3 regions of the Acetilactobacillus jinshanensis genome follow, and region 1 is predicted to be linked to each of the others. Evidence: riboswitches for the same ligand, from Rfam matches in the RefSeq annotation. Region 1 holds a riboswitch; each other region holds the start of a gene.
What was found. A riboswitch is a leader RNA that binds a small molecule or an ion and turns the genes downstream of it on or off. The one in region 1 is predicted to bind lysine.
Positions count from the first base shown of each region.

Region 2: another riboswitch for lysine. It lies ahead of yjeM (glutamate/gamma-aminobutyrate family transporter YjeM); the one in region 1 lies ahead of lysA (diaminopimelate decarboxylase).
Region 3: another riboswitch for lysine. It lies ahead of yjeM (glutamate/gamma-aminobutyrate family transporter YjeM); the one in region 1 lies ahead of lysA (diaminopimelate decarboxylase).

Region 1 is NZ_CP034726.1:682,222-687,208, reverse strand. It holds gene ELX58_RS03225 (ABC transporter substrate-binding protein) at 1-1,557, shown strand, start outside; gene ELX58_RS03220 (CAP domain-containing protein) at 1,792-2,517, shown strand; gene ELX58_RS03215 (hypothetical protein) at 2,553-3,242, shown strand; lysine riboswitch at 3,495-3,673, shown strand; gene lysA (diaminopimelate decarboxylase) at 3,845-4,987, shown strand, end outside.
Region 2 is NZ_CP034726.1:902,956-907,942, forward strand. It holds gene galE (UDP-glucose 4-epimerase GalE) at 125-1,114, shown strand; gene ELX58_RS04245 (hypothetical protein) at 1,171-1,362, opposite strand; gene ELX58_RS04250 (hypothetical protein) at 1,478-1,675, shown strand; gene ELX58_RS04255 (hypothetical protein) at 1,694-2,134, shown strand; lysine riboswitch at 2,355-2,532, shown strand; gene yjeM (glutamate/gamma-aminobutyrate family transporter YjeM) at 2,673-4,160, shown strand; gene ELX58_RS04265 (hypothetical protein) at 4,550-4,831, shown strand.
Region 3 is NZ_CP034726.1:508,125-513,111, forward strand. It holds gene ELX58_RS02535 (zinc-ribbon domain-containing protein) at 1-31, shown strand, start outside; gene ELX58_RS02540 (DMT family transporter) at 49-960, shown strand; gene yjeM (glutamate/gamma-aminobutyrate family transporter YjeM) at 1,039-2,532, opposite strand; lysine riboswitch at 2,676-2,852, opposite strand; gene ELX58_RS02550 (CHAP domain-containing protein) at 2,983-3,456, shown strand; gene ELX58_RS02555 (C39 family peptidase) at 3,491-4,231, shown strand; gene ELX58_RS02560 (hypothetical protein) at 4,228-4,482, opposite strand; gene ELX58_RS02565 (MgtC/SapB family protein) at 4,555-4,987, opposite strand, start outside.

The sequences.
Region 1 (4,987 bases):
GAAGACCAAGATGTCTTTGCTCCTGGTGGCGGTGGCGCCATGTTCAACCAGAACAAGAATTACAAGATCGTTAACGGTGGGTTAGCTAACTTAAAGTTAAGCAAGAAGAACAAGACCGCAACCGTTACCTTACGTAAGAACGCTAAGTGGTCTAACGGTATGAAGGTTACTGCTAAAGATGTTGAATATCCATACGAAATGATGGGTAACAAGAACAGTAATTCTCAGCAATACACCACTGACATGAACGATATTAAAGGAATGGCTGCATACCATGCCGGTAAAGCTAAGACCATTTCTGGAATTACCTTCCCAGATGGTCCTAAAGGTCGAAAAGCCGTTCTTCACTTCCATCGTTTAGTTCCTGCATTAAAGTATAACGGTAACAGCTTCATGTGGGCCGGTGTTGAACCATACGAGTATTTGAAGAACGTACCGATCAATAAGTTAGCATCATCGACTCAGGTTCGTAATCATCCAGTCTTCGTTGGTCCTTACAAGTTAAAGAAAGAAGTTCATGGTGAATCCACCAGCTGGGTACCTAACAAGTATTACTGGGGTGCTAAGCCAAAGATCAAACACATCAGTATCCAAGTTGTTAACCCAAGCAACGTTACCGCTGCTTTAAAGTCTAAGAAGTATGACTGGGCTAACGGTCCTTCCTCTACTCAGTATCCAAACGTTAAACACTTAAAGGATTACCACGTTGTTGGTGGTCCTGCATTATCCTATGACTTCATGGGCTTCCACGTTGGTTATCAGGATAAAGCCGGTGCTAGTGTAATGCAGAAAGATAACAAGATGAATAACCGTAGCTTACGTCGAGCTATGATGTATGCTTTGAACTTAAACGAAGTCGCTAAGAAGTTCGGCTTTGGCTTAAGTTACCGTGCTAATACCTTAATCCCACCGGCAAACAAAGAATACCATTCATCTTATAGCCAGGTACCAGGCTTTCCATACAACTTCAAGAAAGCTAAGACGTTATTAAAGAACGCTGGCTACAAGAAGCGTAATGGCAGTAAATGGTTATCTCAGCCTAACGGCAAGAAGTTAGTAATTAACTTTGGTTGCCCACAGAACGATGCCGCAAGCAGTGCCGAAGATCACTACTACGTACAACAGTGGCATAAGTTAGGCTTAGATGTTAAGTTCGTTAATGGCCGTCCACAAGAATTGAACAGCTTAGCTTCCATGTTACTCAAGCCTAAGCAGAACAAGGTTGATGTCTACGAATTAGGCTTCACCACGACCGCTGATCCAACACCTACTGGTGAATACGGTACCGACGCTAACTTCAACATGTCTCGTTTAAGCACTAAAGAAAACACGAAGCTACTTAACGAAATGAATGACAAGAAGTCATTCAACAAGGCTCACCGTAAGAAAGTCTTCGAAAAGTGGCAGAAGTACATGAACAAAGAAGCTGTTTACACTCCTGAATTCTTCAGCTTAAGCTGGACTCCTGTTAATAGCCGTGTCAAAGGCTACAGTGTCAACCCTGGTGATAACAACATGTGGGGTAAGTTAAGCTTAACCTCTAGTTCGTTAAAGTAAATTAGTTTATAAATTGATTAATTTATAAATACCTTCTGTGAATGAAAACAGCCACATGTCAATATTGATGTGTGGCTGTTTTTATGTCGATTTTTAAGAATTTCTAAAATTAACTTTTAGGCCCGCCAAAATCGGTTATAATAAAAGTGCTGATTAACGGACTACAAAAATAAATTGCGTTTAAATAATAACTTTCTTTAATACTTTATTTATTTAATGGAAAGAAATGTTTCGATGAAAATCAATATGAAGCACTTAATTAAAGTATCCGCAATTATTTTACTTTCGTTAGGAATGGCTGGCGCGTCCAGCAGTCCCGTTAACGCGATCTCGGTGCATCGACGCCCGCGAATCTCACGGCATATGTGCCGTCGCCATCAATGTCGCTTCAGACGTCATTGTCGTCACCATAGAGCAGCTAAAGCGGTCATTAACGTTGATCACCATAAAATCGTGATTGATCTAAGCCCAGATCGCTATGATGATCCTTTGAGCATTACCCAGATTGAACATGAGACCTTCCGGAAGATTAACGAAGACCGGAAGTTACATCACTTAAAGCCACTTTGCCAGACCCATTGCTTAAGGGAATTAGCTAAGTTACGTGCTGATCAGTGTTCCGAATTAGATTATTTAACCCATCGAGATTCTCAAGGTAATATTTATTACGAAAAGGATGCCGACAAATTGGGCGTTCACCTCGGTGACTACAGTGGTGAAAACATTGCCGGTGCGGGTAAAGGACCGATCTTAATGGACAATAATCCTCACGTTTATAACAATCAAGACGGAATTGACATGGCTGATATGGACGAAGACGAAATGGTCTACCATGATGCTGATTCCAACTGGGGCCATCGCTACAATACCTTAAACAAGCATTACACCAAAGTTGGCATTGGTGCTTCCCAGAAACACGGCACCAATGATTACTACGTATCGGAAAACTTTAGTAGCTAAATCAATTAATTGGCTATATTAATAAGGAGCTTTTTATGAAATTTAAAAAACATTTAACGAAAATTGCGATCATATCAGTCAGTGCGTTGATGCTTTTAGGCGTCGGTAATTCTGCCGTTAGTGCTAACCACGTTAAGACTCAAAATCCACGGGTAGAATGTCACTTTAAGCAGGTTAAAGAAATCGCCGCGGAAAAGAAAAATGATCGACGTTATCACATTCAACCGAACGAACGGCACGGTCGTAACTACATCAAGCAGTACCGTCGTTATATTCGTCGACAGAACCATGCTAAATACATTCGCCAAAACAATATTGATCATCGACTGACCAAACCTCAGCTGGTTTATAAGATTGTCATGTCTGATATTGCTAATTTGGAACAGAAATTTAATAACGCTAAAAGCAAGATTAATTACAGACACCAATCCCGTAATTTTAAGCGTGGCTTCTATGACGGTGAATGGAATCTGGTAACTGAACACTTAATTAAGAATCGTGAGTATAAACGCGGTTATATTGATGCCTCCGCATTTAGCGTTAGTCCGCATAATCATGTAACCAAGCGAACTTTGAATGACGCTAGAAATAGCTATCGAGTCATCGAAAAGACTAAACAGATCTTTAGTTACCCGGTCGTAAAACAGATCTTTAGTTACCCGGTCGTAAAACAGATCAATGAGGATGCGCTTGATGAAGTCTATTATCCGAATTCTACTAAATAATCGAATCCTCGTACACTTGAAAGGCATTGCATAATAATTTATGTAATGCCTTTTTTAGTGTTAATAAGCACATAATGAATATGAAGTATCAACATAATTAAGTTTTCCAAAATGCTTTAATAATATAGGTGTTGAGACAATTATGAGTCCAAAAGTTAAATTGTTCTTGGAAAAAGAATGCAGAAATTTAATAAATTAGTGGTTTATTATTGACATATCAAAATAAATTATTATTATTATTAAAGATGTAATTTAAATCGAAGAGGTTGCGATTGACATAAGTAGACTAGTCGAACAGCTACCACTGTGATGACATTAGTCAAAAGGGGAAATCGCCGAGGTGCTAGTAATGGTAGTTATTAGTGTTCTGGGACGTAGCTCAAGAGGCTACGGACTGTCGTAGGCTGAATCTACGGAGAGCTTTGAATCGTAAGACCGAAATTTAACACGAAATTAATTAAGGTTCCTTCGTTTCAAAGTGCACCGAAATGAAGGAACTTTTTTGATGCACTGAGCGTGTTAAATTTTGATCGAGATTGAGTCGAAATTGATTGTTGTACCTCTAACCTCTTCGAAAGTCTGAAAAGTTAGGGGCTTTTTTCATGAATGAACAAATTAGTTCAAATCAGATCAACTCAGCTGGTCATTTGACGATCGGTGGGGTTGATACCTTAGAATTAGCACAACGATACGGTACGCCGTTAATTGTCTACGACGTTGCCAAGATCAAATCCCAGATTCATCATTTTCAGAAGGTTTTCCGTGATAATCACGTAAAATCCGCCGTAGTCTACGCCACCAAGGCATTCGAAAGTTTAGCGATGTTCCAATTAGCTAACAAGGAACATTGTCACTTTGACGTCGTCAGCGGTGGTGAAATTTACGCTGCTTTAGCTGCAGGCGTTCCCGGTAAAATGATGATCTTTCATGGTAATAACAAATCACGTGCCGAATTAGAAATGGCCGTTCGTCACCATTTGGGTGCGATCATGCTAGATAACTTTCATGAAATTGATTTATTAAATAGCGTTTTAGATCAGATGAATAGCAAGATTAACGTTATGATCCGCTTAACGCCGGGAATTACCGCTGAAACCAATAGTTATGATCAGACCGGTCAGGTTGACAGTAAATTCGGTTTCGATGTTCAGTCTGGACAGGGTGAAGACGCTTTAAAGCAAGTGCTTCACAGTCCACGGATGAATTTAATCGGTATTCATTGCCACATCGGTTCGCAGATCTTTGACGTAACCGGTTTTGAGATTGCTGCCAAAAAGATGGTCAAGTTCGCCGCTGACTGGAAACGAAAATATAACTTTGTACCTAAGATCATCGACGTCGGCGGTGGCTTCGGGATCCGTTACGTCAAGAGTGATCATCCCATCGCACCGGAAGACTTCGTTGATGCGATTGTTAAGACGATCAAATCACAGGCTGCTAAACAGCACTTACCAATGCCTGCTATCTGGATTGAACCTGGTCGTTCGATTGTCGGCCCTGCTGGTTATAACCTTTACACGATTGGTTCTAGCAAACGGGTTCCTGGTATTAAACCGTATGTCGACGTTGACGGCGGGATGGGTGATAACATCCGTCCAGCTCTGTATCATGCCAAGTACGAAGCAGTCTTAGCTAACGATCCAAACGCTAAACCCGTTCAGAACGTTCGGATTGCTGGTAAGTACTGTGAATCCGGTGACATCATGATTCAGAACCAGCCGTTGCCAAAGATTAAACCTGGTGAC
Region 2 (4,987 bases), 220 kb from region 1:
AAATTCGCCTAAAGTATAAACATTAGATCCAATATATCTTATGCTTTTACATGTTGTCTACCTATTAAAGTAGAACACCTAGGAATCGATTATTAATAGACGTTATATATAGGGAGTAAAGTTTATGACAATTCTCGTAACCGGTGGCGCCGGCTATATTGGTTCGCATACTGTTGACTGTTTAATTCGCCGTGGCTTCGATGTCGTTGTGGTGGATAACCTGGTAACCGGTCATCGGCAGGCCGTTAATCCGAAAGCTCGTTTTTATAAGGGTGACGTTCGTGACGCTAATTTCTTAAGTCACGTTTTTGACCGTGAACACATTGACGGTGTCATTCACTTTGCTTCGGTATCGATTGTTCCCGAATCAATGCGGGATCCCTTACATTATTTTGATGATAACGTTGAAGGGACCATCACGTTATTGGAAGCGATGCGTGACCATAACGTTAAACGAATCGTCTTTTCTTCGTCCGCTTCGGTCTATGGAGATCCAAAGCGAATGCCGATTAAGGAAAGCGATCCAAAGGTTCCAACAAATCCATACGGTGAAACTAAATTAATGATGGAACGAATGATGAACTGGGCGGACGTTGCCTACGGGATTCACTTCATCGCCTTACGTTACTTTAACGTTGGTGGTGCTAAGTTAGATGGCAGTATCGGTGAAGATCATAATCCGGAGACCCATTTAATCCCGATTATTTTACAGGTTGCTCTGGGCCAACGAAATCAGCTCCAGATCTTCGGGGATGATTATCCTACTAAAGACGGGACCAACGTCCGTGATTACGTCCACGTTTTAGATTTGGCTAACGCCCACATCTTAGCTATGAAGTGGCTACTAAGGGGTGGCCATTCTGACATCTTTAATCTAGGTTCGTCGACCGGTTTTTCTAATCTTCAGATGTTGCAGGCAGCTCGTGACGTAACGGGTCAGCCAATTTCCGCCAGTATGGCACCGCGCCGTCCCGGTGATCCAAGTACGTTGATTGCGGATTCGTCGAAAGCCCGGAAAATCTTAGGCTGGAAGCCAAAGTATGATGATATTCATAAGATTATTAGCAGCGCCTGGAAGTGGACGCGAAAGCATCCAAACGGCTACGAAAAATAATTAAAATTGAGCGTAAAAAATGCCTCATCAATTTATTTTTGATGAAGCATTTCTTTTTATTTAAATGGGCAAACGACGAGTGCCAAGGCAACCCATAAAGCAACGGTAATGATGCAGGTGAACCAGACCTTGTTACCGGTCTTCTTAATGGATTTAACGCATTTGTCTAAGTATTTAAAGATCAATGCCATAATTCCTGCGGTAACTAAGCCAACAAGGATCCATAACCAGAAGTCTAAAAACATCATCGATCTCATCTCCTATGGATAATAATAAGGCCCTTACATATAGGTAGTAAAGTGCTTTGACTACCTGTGATATACTTGACGGTGAACTAATTAATCGATATTTAAGGTGATTTTAATGGCTAATAACCACACTAAATTCAAAGATTTACCAAAAGGTAATCAAATCTTTTTATATTCCTACTTTGCTTTATTATTATTGACATTGGGTGGCTTTGTAACTGCCGCCGTCAATTCACCAATTGGTGAATTGATCTGCACCATTCTTTTGATAATCACTCTCATCACTAATGTTATCGTAGCTTTTCTAAAATAACTTTTTGAAGGTGAGAATATGAGTAAAGTCGTACATCGCATTCATCCGCACGTAATGGGATCTAATGATCATAACGATGATTTTAACCACAATAATCATAATAATGATAATGATTTCTTTAAACATTTTGGTCATGGCAATCACAATGGCGTTCACAGCTTTAGCGCGACTTATAGTAACGTTAACGGCCATGTAAAGCGTCACTTTTCAAAGAACGGCCACAAGGTCAATCCGAGAGATGCCATGAACCAGATGAAGAAAATGAACGAAGACATGAATCGAAGCTTCAAACAAATGGACCAAGCCTTTGGTAATCTAGGTAACGACTTCGGTGGTGACTTCTTAGGTAATGGTCAGTCTAACGATCATAAGCATCATCTATTCCGTCAGTTGTTTGGTAAACATCATCGTAATCATGATGAAGGCAATTTGACCGGACGAATTACTCATCGCAAGTAAATAATTGATAATTATTAACAAAAGCTCGTGAATTTCACATCACGGGCCTTTCTTTTTACAATGGTCGTGTTGGAGTGATAAATGTGTTAAATCAACATCAAGATCTACTTAGTTGGTTAATTGGCCCCGTACCCATGTTTATTATGGTGATTGGGTTGATTTTTGCCGCAATTGGCCGATAAATGACCATAAATTGTGGTATACTTTGTAATGTAAATGTAAAAATCGAAGAGGTTGCGACTGACATTAGTAAGTTGACCGAGTCACCGTTATGATATTGAAGTTAACTAAAAGGGGACGTCGCCGAAGTGCTGTTATTGACGGTTAACAGTGTTCTGGGACGTAGCTTAATATGCTGCGGACTGTCACGGACCCACCCGTGGAGCGCTTTATTCAAACAAGAATCGAATCTCAGTTAGTAATTGGATTCCTTTATTTGACTAAGCGCCAGATAAAGGACTTTTTTCTTTATTCAGACTGTGATTCATCATGTGCCGCTAATCCTCTTCGAAATCTTAAGATTAGAGGTTTTTATTTTATGACAGCTAAGCGAATTTCACTTACTAGCTTAGTCCTAATGATTTTATCAACGACCTTTGGCTTTATTAACGTGCCAACGGCCTTTGATCAGATGGGATATGCTAGTATCATTTGGTACATTGTGGGTGCATTGGCATTCTTCCTGCCCACGTCGTTTATGTTTGCTGAATATGGTTCAGCATTAAAGGATTCCGCCGGTGGGATTTATTCCTGGATTAAATCCGGACTAGGTGAACGTTGGGCCTTTATCGGTGGCTTCACCTGGTTAAGTGCCTGGGTCATCACGATGCTGTTCGGGGTTCCAAACCTATGGGTTTCATTATCAGTTATGATTTACGGTCATGATACGACCCAGAGTTGGACGTTCCTGCATTTTAACAGTACTGAAACTTTAGGCCTGTTATCGATTCTCTTTGTCATTGCGGCAACCTGGATCTCCGTAAAGGGCCTAGGTAATATTACCTGGATCGCCTCGATCGGTGGTTTCTTAGCAACTTCAATCGCTTTTGTTTTCTGTATCTTATCCGTAATTTTGATTTTCTTGAACCATGGCCATTTGGCTCAGCCCATTACCGGTTTCAAGAGCTTTATCGTTTCGCCGAACCCAAGTTTTCAGACGCCAGTTTCCACGATTTCTTTCGTGGTTTATGCAATCTTTGCGTATGCCGGAATTGAATCCCTATGTGGGGTCATTAACCATTTAAAGAACCCAGCTAAAACGTTCCCACATGGTGTTATGATCGCGACCGCCTTAGTTTTCGTTCTTTACACGGTATCGATCATCCTTTGTGGATTCGTTGTTAACTGGAAAGCCGTAATGGGTCAAAACGGAGTTACCTTAGGTAATGTAATGTACGTATTAATGGGTAACTTAGGATTTAGTTTAGGCCACGGCTTAGACTTAAGTCCGTCTGGTACGTTGGCTCTAGGTCATTTCTTAGCTCGTTACACTGGTTTTGCTAACCTCTGGGGCGGTGCTGGTGGCTTCTTGGTATTAGCTTATTCACCAATCAAGTCATTCATGTTCGGCTCCAACAAGAAGTTATGGCCAAAGTGGAGCTTACGTCTGAACCGTGATGGCATGCCTGGCAACGTCATGTGGGTCCAGGGTGGCTTCTTAGTCGCTGTTCTGTTCTTCCTGACCTTTGGTGGTAACGATGCCAAGGCCTTATTCCAGATCTTGACCGATATGAACAACGTTTCGACTGCTTTCCAGTACATCTTGATCGTATTAGCATTCCCGTTCTTTAAGAAACTTGCTAACCTGGATCGACCGTTCGTTGTCTACCATAGTATGAAGACGACGTGGGTCATCACGATCCTGGTGCTATTCGTCTTAGCCTTCGGAATTGGTTTCAATTTCGTTCAGCCATTATTGGCTCATCAATACATGACTGATTTCTGGACCTTCTTAGGACCAGTAATCTTCGGTGGTGGTGCTTGGTTATTCTATGACTGGCACATGCGTCGTGAGACTGAAGCTTAAATTAGATTAATTTAATTAATATTTGAGGTCTAACTCTAAGGGAGTTGGGCCTTTTTTATTTTCTCTATCAAAAAAATATAAACATTATATAAAATAATAATAAATTAGTTAATATTTATTAAATAATAGCTTGACATTGGTGATTAATTGATAGACTATTAAGTTGCTAACAAAGAAATTTGGAATTAATTAATGACTAAAATTCAAAAAGAGGGATTAATTATGTTAACTAATAAACGGTATCATTTTAAAACGTTGTTATTCATGGTTATGATCGTGCTTCTTCTTCGAATTTTAGTCATTATTTCGGTCTAAAAAGCCCGTTTCAAGTTGCTAGTATTAAATGATAAATGGATAGTGTTAAAATTATTAAAACCTGGTGAAGTTATATGTTTAAGACAATGAAGGTCAATCGGAATTTTGTGGAATGGTTAGCAGAAATTCTGCCTGAATATCAGCATGAAGACGTAAGTCCATTGGGTGATAACATCAATGAGTGTCTAGATTCCAATGCTCGTAATTTTGTGGTGATGTTCAAATCAGCCGCATGCTTAAAGTCGTATAACATTGATTTAAATAACCCGAAGTTATTACTTCGGGCCTACTTTCATAATTTAATTCTTGTTAAGATCGTTCCCCAAGGCGTTAAAAAACTAGATCAGAGTGCTTAAAATTGCCAACACAAATAAACAAACCTCTTGGAAGGACTGGGATATTTAATCCCAGTTCTTTTTTGTTTTTATAAGTTCTTAAATGGTCGGTCGTTCTTAAATCTAATAAAATTAACAGCAGGAGATTTACGAACCTTTAAAATTTGTTTAAAAATT
Region 3 (4,987 bases), 170 kb from region 1:
CTGCGGGTATGACATGCTGAAAAATCAATAAGTAAAGGAAGCTCGATCATGATATTTTTGATTGGAATCGGTGCGGGCTTACTATTACCGATTCAGACATCGATCAATTCAAAGTTGCGGTTTAAAGTGGGTTCGCCCTATTTAGCATCTACGGCATCGATGGTGACTGGGATGCTATTTTTAATGGTCATCGCTTGCCTGTTTGGTCAGGAATTATTACCATCGTTATCTGTTTTTGATGATGATCACTGGTGGTTAGGCCTTGGTGGTTTAATGGGTGCCATTGCCTTTACGATTAACGTTTTATTGTTGCCGCACTTAGGTGCTGTCCAAACGATCATTATGCCGCTAATCGGCCAGATCATCATGAGCATGAGTATTGATAACTTCGGTTGGTTTAATCTACCGGTCAACCATTTTAACATCGTTCGTTTATTCGGAGTTCTGTTATTGCTAAGTGGAGTCTTAGCCGTAATTTACCAGAAAAGTGAAGATAAAATTCGGAAAGGTAACCCAATTCCGTGGCAATTACTAGGAATTATTGCTGGTTTTGCGTTAGCTATTCAGACGTCATCAAACGGCGCCTTAGGTCGGACGATTCACGCACCGATTAGTGCCGGAGTCTATTCATTCACCAGTGGATCCATTATTTTAGTTTTGGCCGTGGGTATCTTTGAACATGACTTTGGTCATTATCTAAGAGCTGTTGGCTACGGCACTCGCTGGTGGATCTGGATTGGCGGTCCGCTTGGTGCTACCTACGCTTTCTGTAACCTTAGCTTGGCACCGATTATTGGTGCTGGAACCACGATCGTCTTAACGATTTTAGGTAATGTTGCCGGTAGCGTCGTAATCGATAAGTTCGGCCTGATTGGGACGCCAAAACGAGAAATCGGCTGGCGTCAGTATCTAGGCCTCGTGATTATGATATGCGGAGTAATATTGATTAAATTATTTTAAAATTGATCTGAGTAAAATAAAGGCTCTTCACACATAATATCTGTGAAGAGCCTTTTAGTTTATTCAGATTTATTAACGTTAATCTTCAACACGATGCTTCTTGAGATCATAATCATAGAAGATCCAAGCACACCCACCGAATAATACGGGTCCGATGAATGTCCAGAAGTCATCAATATAGTCGTGTGTCAATAATGGCTGGATAAAGTTAAAGACAATTCCAAAGATTAAGACAATCAAGACCATAACGGTTGATGACCAAATGACCCTCTTACTGTGATAAATTTCAAATGGTCGGTTCATGTTAATAATCTTCTTAAAGAATGGGAATGCAAAAACAATTAATACGTATTGCAACGTCGTGGATACATTATTCATATCTGTCAAAATCTGATAGAACATCTTAGCGCTTGAGCCACCAAATGAAGTGAAGAATAGTACAACACTCATTAAAGCCGTCTGAATCCACATAACATGGTTTGGCATCCCATGCTTATTAAGATGCAATGCCCACTTAGGCCATAATTTAGTTGATGACCCAAACATAAATGATTTGATTGGTGAATAAAGTAGAACGAAGAAACCACCAATTCCACCAGCTAAGGTAGCAAAAGCTTCAAAACGAACTAAGAAATGACCAAAGGCTAATGTGGTTCCAGGAGCCCAGTTTAAACTACGACCTAAAGCGAAGCCAACGTTGGCCATTAAAACATACATAACGTTACCTAAAGTAACTGACTTGCGACCCATAATGTGAGCCCAATTGATACTTACACCACAGAGAAGAATAGATGCTGTATATAGAACAACCATGATGACCATGGAGATCATAACTGCACGCGGGAAAGTCTTCTTAGGGTTCTTTAAATGATTAATAACACCGCATAATGATTCAATTCCAGCGTAAGCAAAGATCGCGTATACAACGAACGAAATCATTGAAGCGGTGTGTCTAAACTGTGGATTCGGTGGAACGATAAAACTCTTGAAACCCGTGATTGGTTGAGCTAAATGGCCATGGTTAGTAAAAATCAAAATGATTGATAAAGTACAAAAGATTACCACTAATAAAGTTGCCATAAAGCCACCGATGGAAGCAATCCATGTAATTGACTTTAAACCTTTAATTGCTAACCATGTAGCAAAGATTAGAAAAATAATGGATAAGATACCTAAAGTTTCGGTGCTATCTAGTCCCAAAATACTCCATTGTTGAGTGGTATCTTTCCCAAAGATCATAGCAGACCAGGAAATCCAGCTATTGGGAATCCAGAAAATATTGGTAATGATCCAAGCTAATAGCCAAATAAACGTTCCAATAAATGCCCAACGTTCACCGATTGACACTTTAATCCAAGAATAGATTCCACCACTTTTATCACTTAAAGCAGAACCATATTCAGCAAACATAAATGATGTTGGGATGAAGAAACAGAACGCACCAACTAAATACCAAATAATACTAGCGTAGCCCATTTGTTCATATGCCGTAGCGGTATTAACAAAGCCAAATGCGGTAGCAAGAATCATTAGAACTAAGCTAGTCAAAGAAATGTTGCCATCTTTTGACATAATAAAATGAAGCCTCCAACTTTTATTAATTCAAAGAGGTTAGAGACACAAATCATTTATTTGTTGAATTATATACTAAAAAGCCATCATTTTAAGATAGCTTAAAACGATGGCATCAATTTTACCTACTTAACATATAGTCCAACGTTCAAAGCTCTCCGCAGTTTATCTACGACAGTTCGCGATCTATTGAATCACGCCCCAGATCACCAGTAACCACTTTTACTAGCACCTCGGCAACTTTCCCTTTCAGCTAACTTCTTCACTAAAGTAGTAGTTCAATTAACCTACTCTTGTCAGTTGCAACCTCTTTGATTTTTATATTAAATATATTATAACTTTATGGTATTTTTGTCAAACCAATTTATTGATATTGACTATCAATGTTTAACTTTATATAGTTAAATTATACGTAAATTTAACTAATGTTCGTTTAAAGGAGCAATTACTATGAGTAAATTAAGTCCTGATACAAAAAAATATTTGTCATATGCTAAAAAATGGGTTGGCAACATCCCTTATAGCATGGCTGGACACGCTGATTGTTATCATAAATTGAAGGCTGGAAAGAAACCAGCATCAGGTGACTGCAGTGCCTTCGTATTAGGTGTCTTAGCACATGATGGTTATAAAGTTCATCAAGCCAGTACACCCACTATGGATGCTGAACCAGGTTTAAAGCGAATTAAACCCGATGAAGCAACGGTTGGTGATGTCGTTATCGTTAATAAGGGTGATGGATATAATTCGAATGGTCACACCGCCTTTTTATTACAGCCTTGGAAAAAGTACGGGAAACATACTAAGGTTCTTCAGGAAAGTGTTTATCATGATCTTAAGAACGTTAACGTCAAAGAATTTGGGCCTAGCTTTGCTGATTTAGCTGGCGGTAAAACTCGGTTCTATCACCCAACTAAGCCTTAATTAATTTATAAAAATATAATAAAGGTGTGAAATAATGACTATTAATTCAAAGCTAACTGATTTTTATACGGTAATTGCTAATTCGGGTAAGCATGTCGGTACACCCATTTATGCAACCTATCCAAAACAGAGTGCTTCAGGTAAAGTAATTGCCACTCAACACCAATATCGTAATCAAATCGTCCATGTTACTAAGATGGTTAAATCTACTCATCAAACTTGGGCTAAAATTGATGGTAAGATTTCTGGCTGGATTAATTATGATGGTCTTGATCACGATGTTCGCTGGTTTAAAGGTGTCCCACTAATTTGCCAACGCCCGGAATTACCCACGGGATGTGAATTAGTTGCCGCCACCATGATGCTTCAATATGCAACTGGTAAAAAATTAGATAAGATGAAATTAGTTCGTGAAATGCCAAGGAGTACTAACCCTAATAGAGGTTTTGTCGGTAGCCCTTATAAGACCAGTGGTTGGTGTGTATATCCTGGTGGCTTGATGAGCGTTGTAAATCAATATACCCATGATAAAGCATGGAACATGACGGGATGCACAATTACTGATATTAAAAAGCAAATTGATCGTAATCATCCCGTTGTCATCTGGATGACTGACATCGATGGCTTTCCAACGCACGCCTTAACGGTTTATGGATACGATAAACATCACCTGTTTTTAAATGACCCGTGGGCAAACGCCCGAATTAAACGTTCATTATCGTTTATTCGTAAACGTCGAAGTAAAGATGGCATGCGAACGATTAGTTATCATTAACGAGATCCTAAACTATAGAAAGTTAGACCATGATTGGTTTGGACTTCGAGGTACTTGTGTTTAACGAGATAATGAATGGCGTTATTAAATTGATTTGCTTTTATATGGCCAAGACGATTTAATAGCGTTTTTTGATCTAAGTAATTGATACATGAATTATCTGAGCCATCGTGCATGATTTCATTAATTCGGTTTGCAATGGGATGAGCTTGTAAGTCACGGTTGTGATTAGTTAAATTAACGTATTCCATATTAGTAACCTTCTTTACATAAAAAATAAAGGACTTAATTTATAAATTAAGTCCTTTATTTTTATCTTTAAGTTATCTTCTGCTTAGACGAGCCCGAACGACGGCTTTACAACGGTTTAAATCCAAGATAATTTTGGTAACTGAAGTTTTACGATGATTCATCATTCCTTCGGCCTGGATTAGCATATGTTTTTCGTTAATGGCCGTTACTTCTAACTGCGGATGAACAATGTGATTATTCTTAAGGATCCGTTTGATGTGATCTAGCGAATCAGATTTATTAACGGCTCTAATCTGCATTTTAATACTGACGTTGTTAACTAGCCATTCAGCGATTGAGTCATCATGGAACATAAACTGAATCGTTACGATGATGATCGTTGCGGCAATCGCAATGATGTACATCCCGGCACCAACGGTCATACCAATAGCAGCAGTACCCCAGATACCGGCGGCGGTGGTTAAGCCACTGACTTTCGTATGGCCGGTTAAAATCATTCCGGCA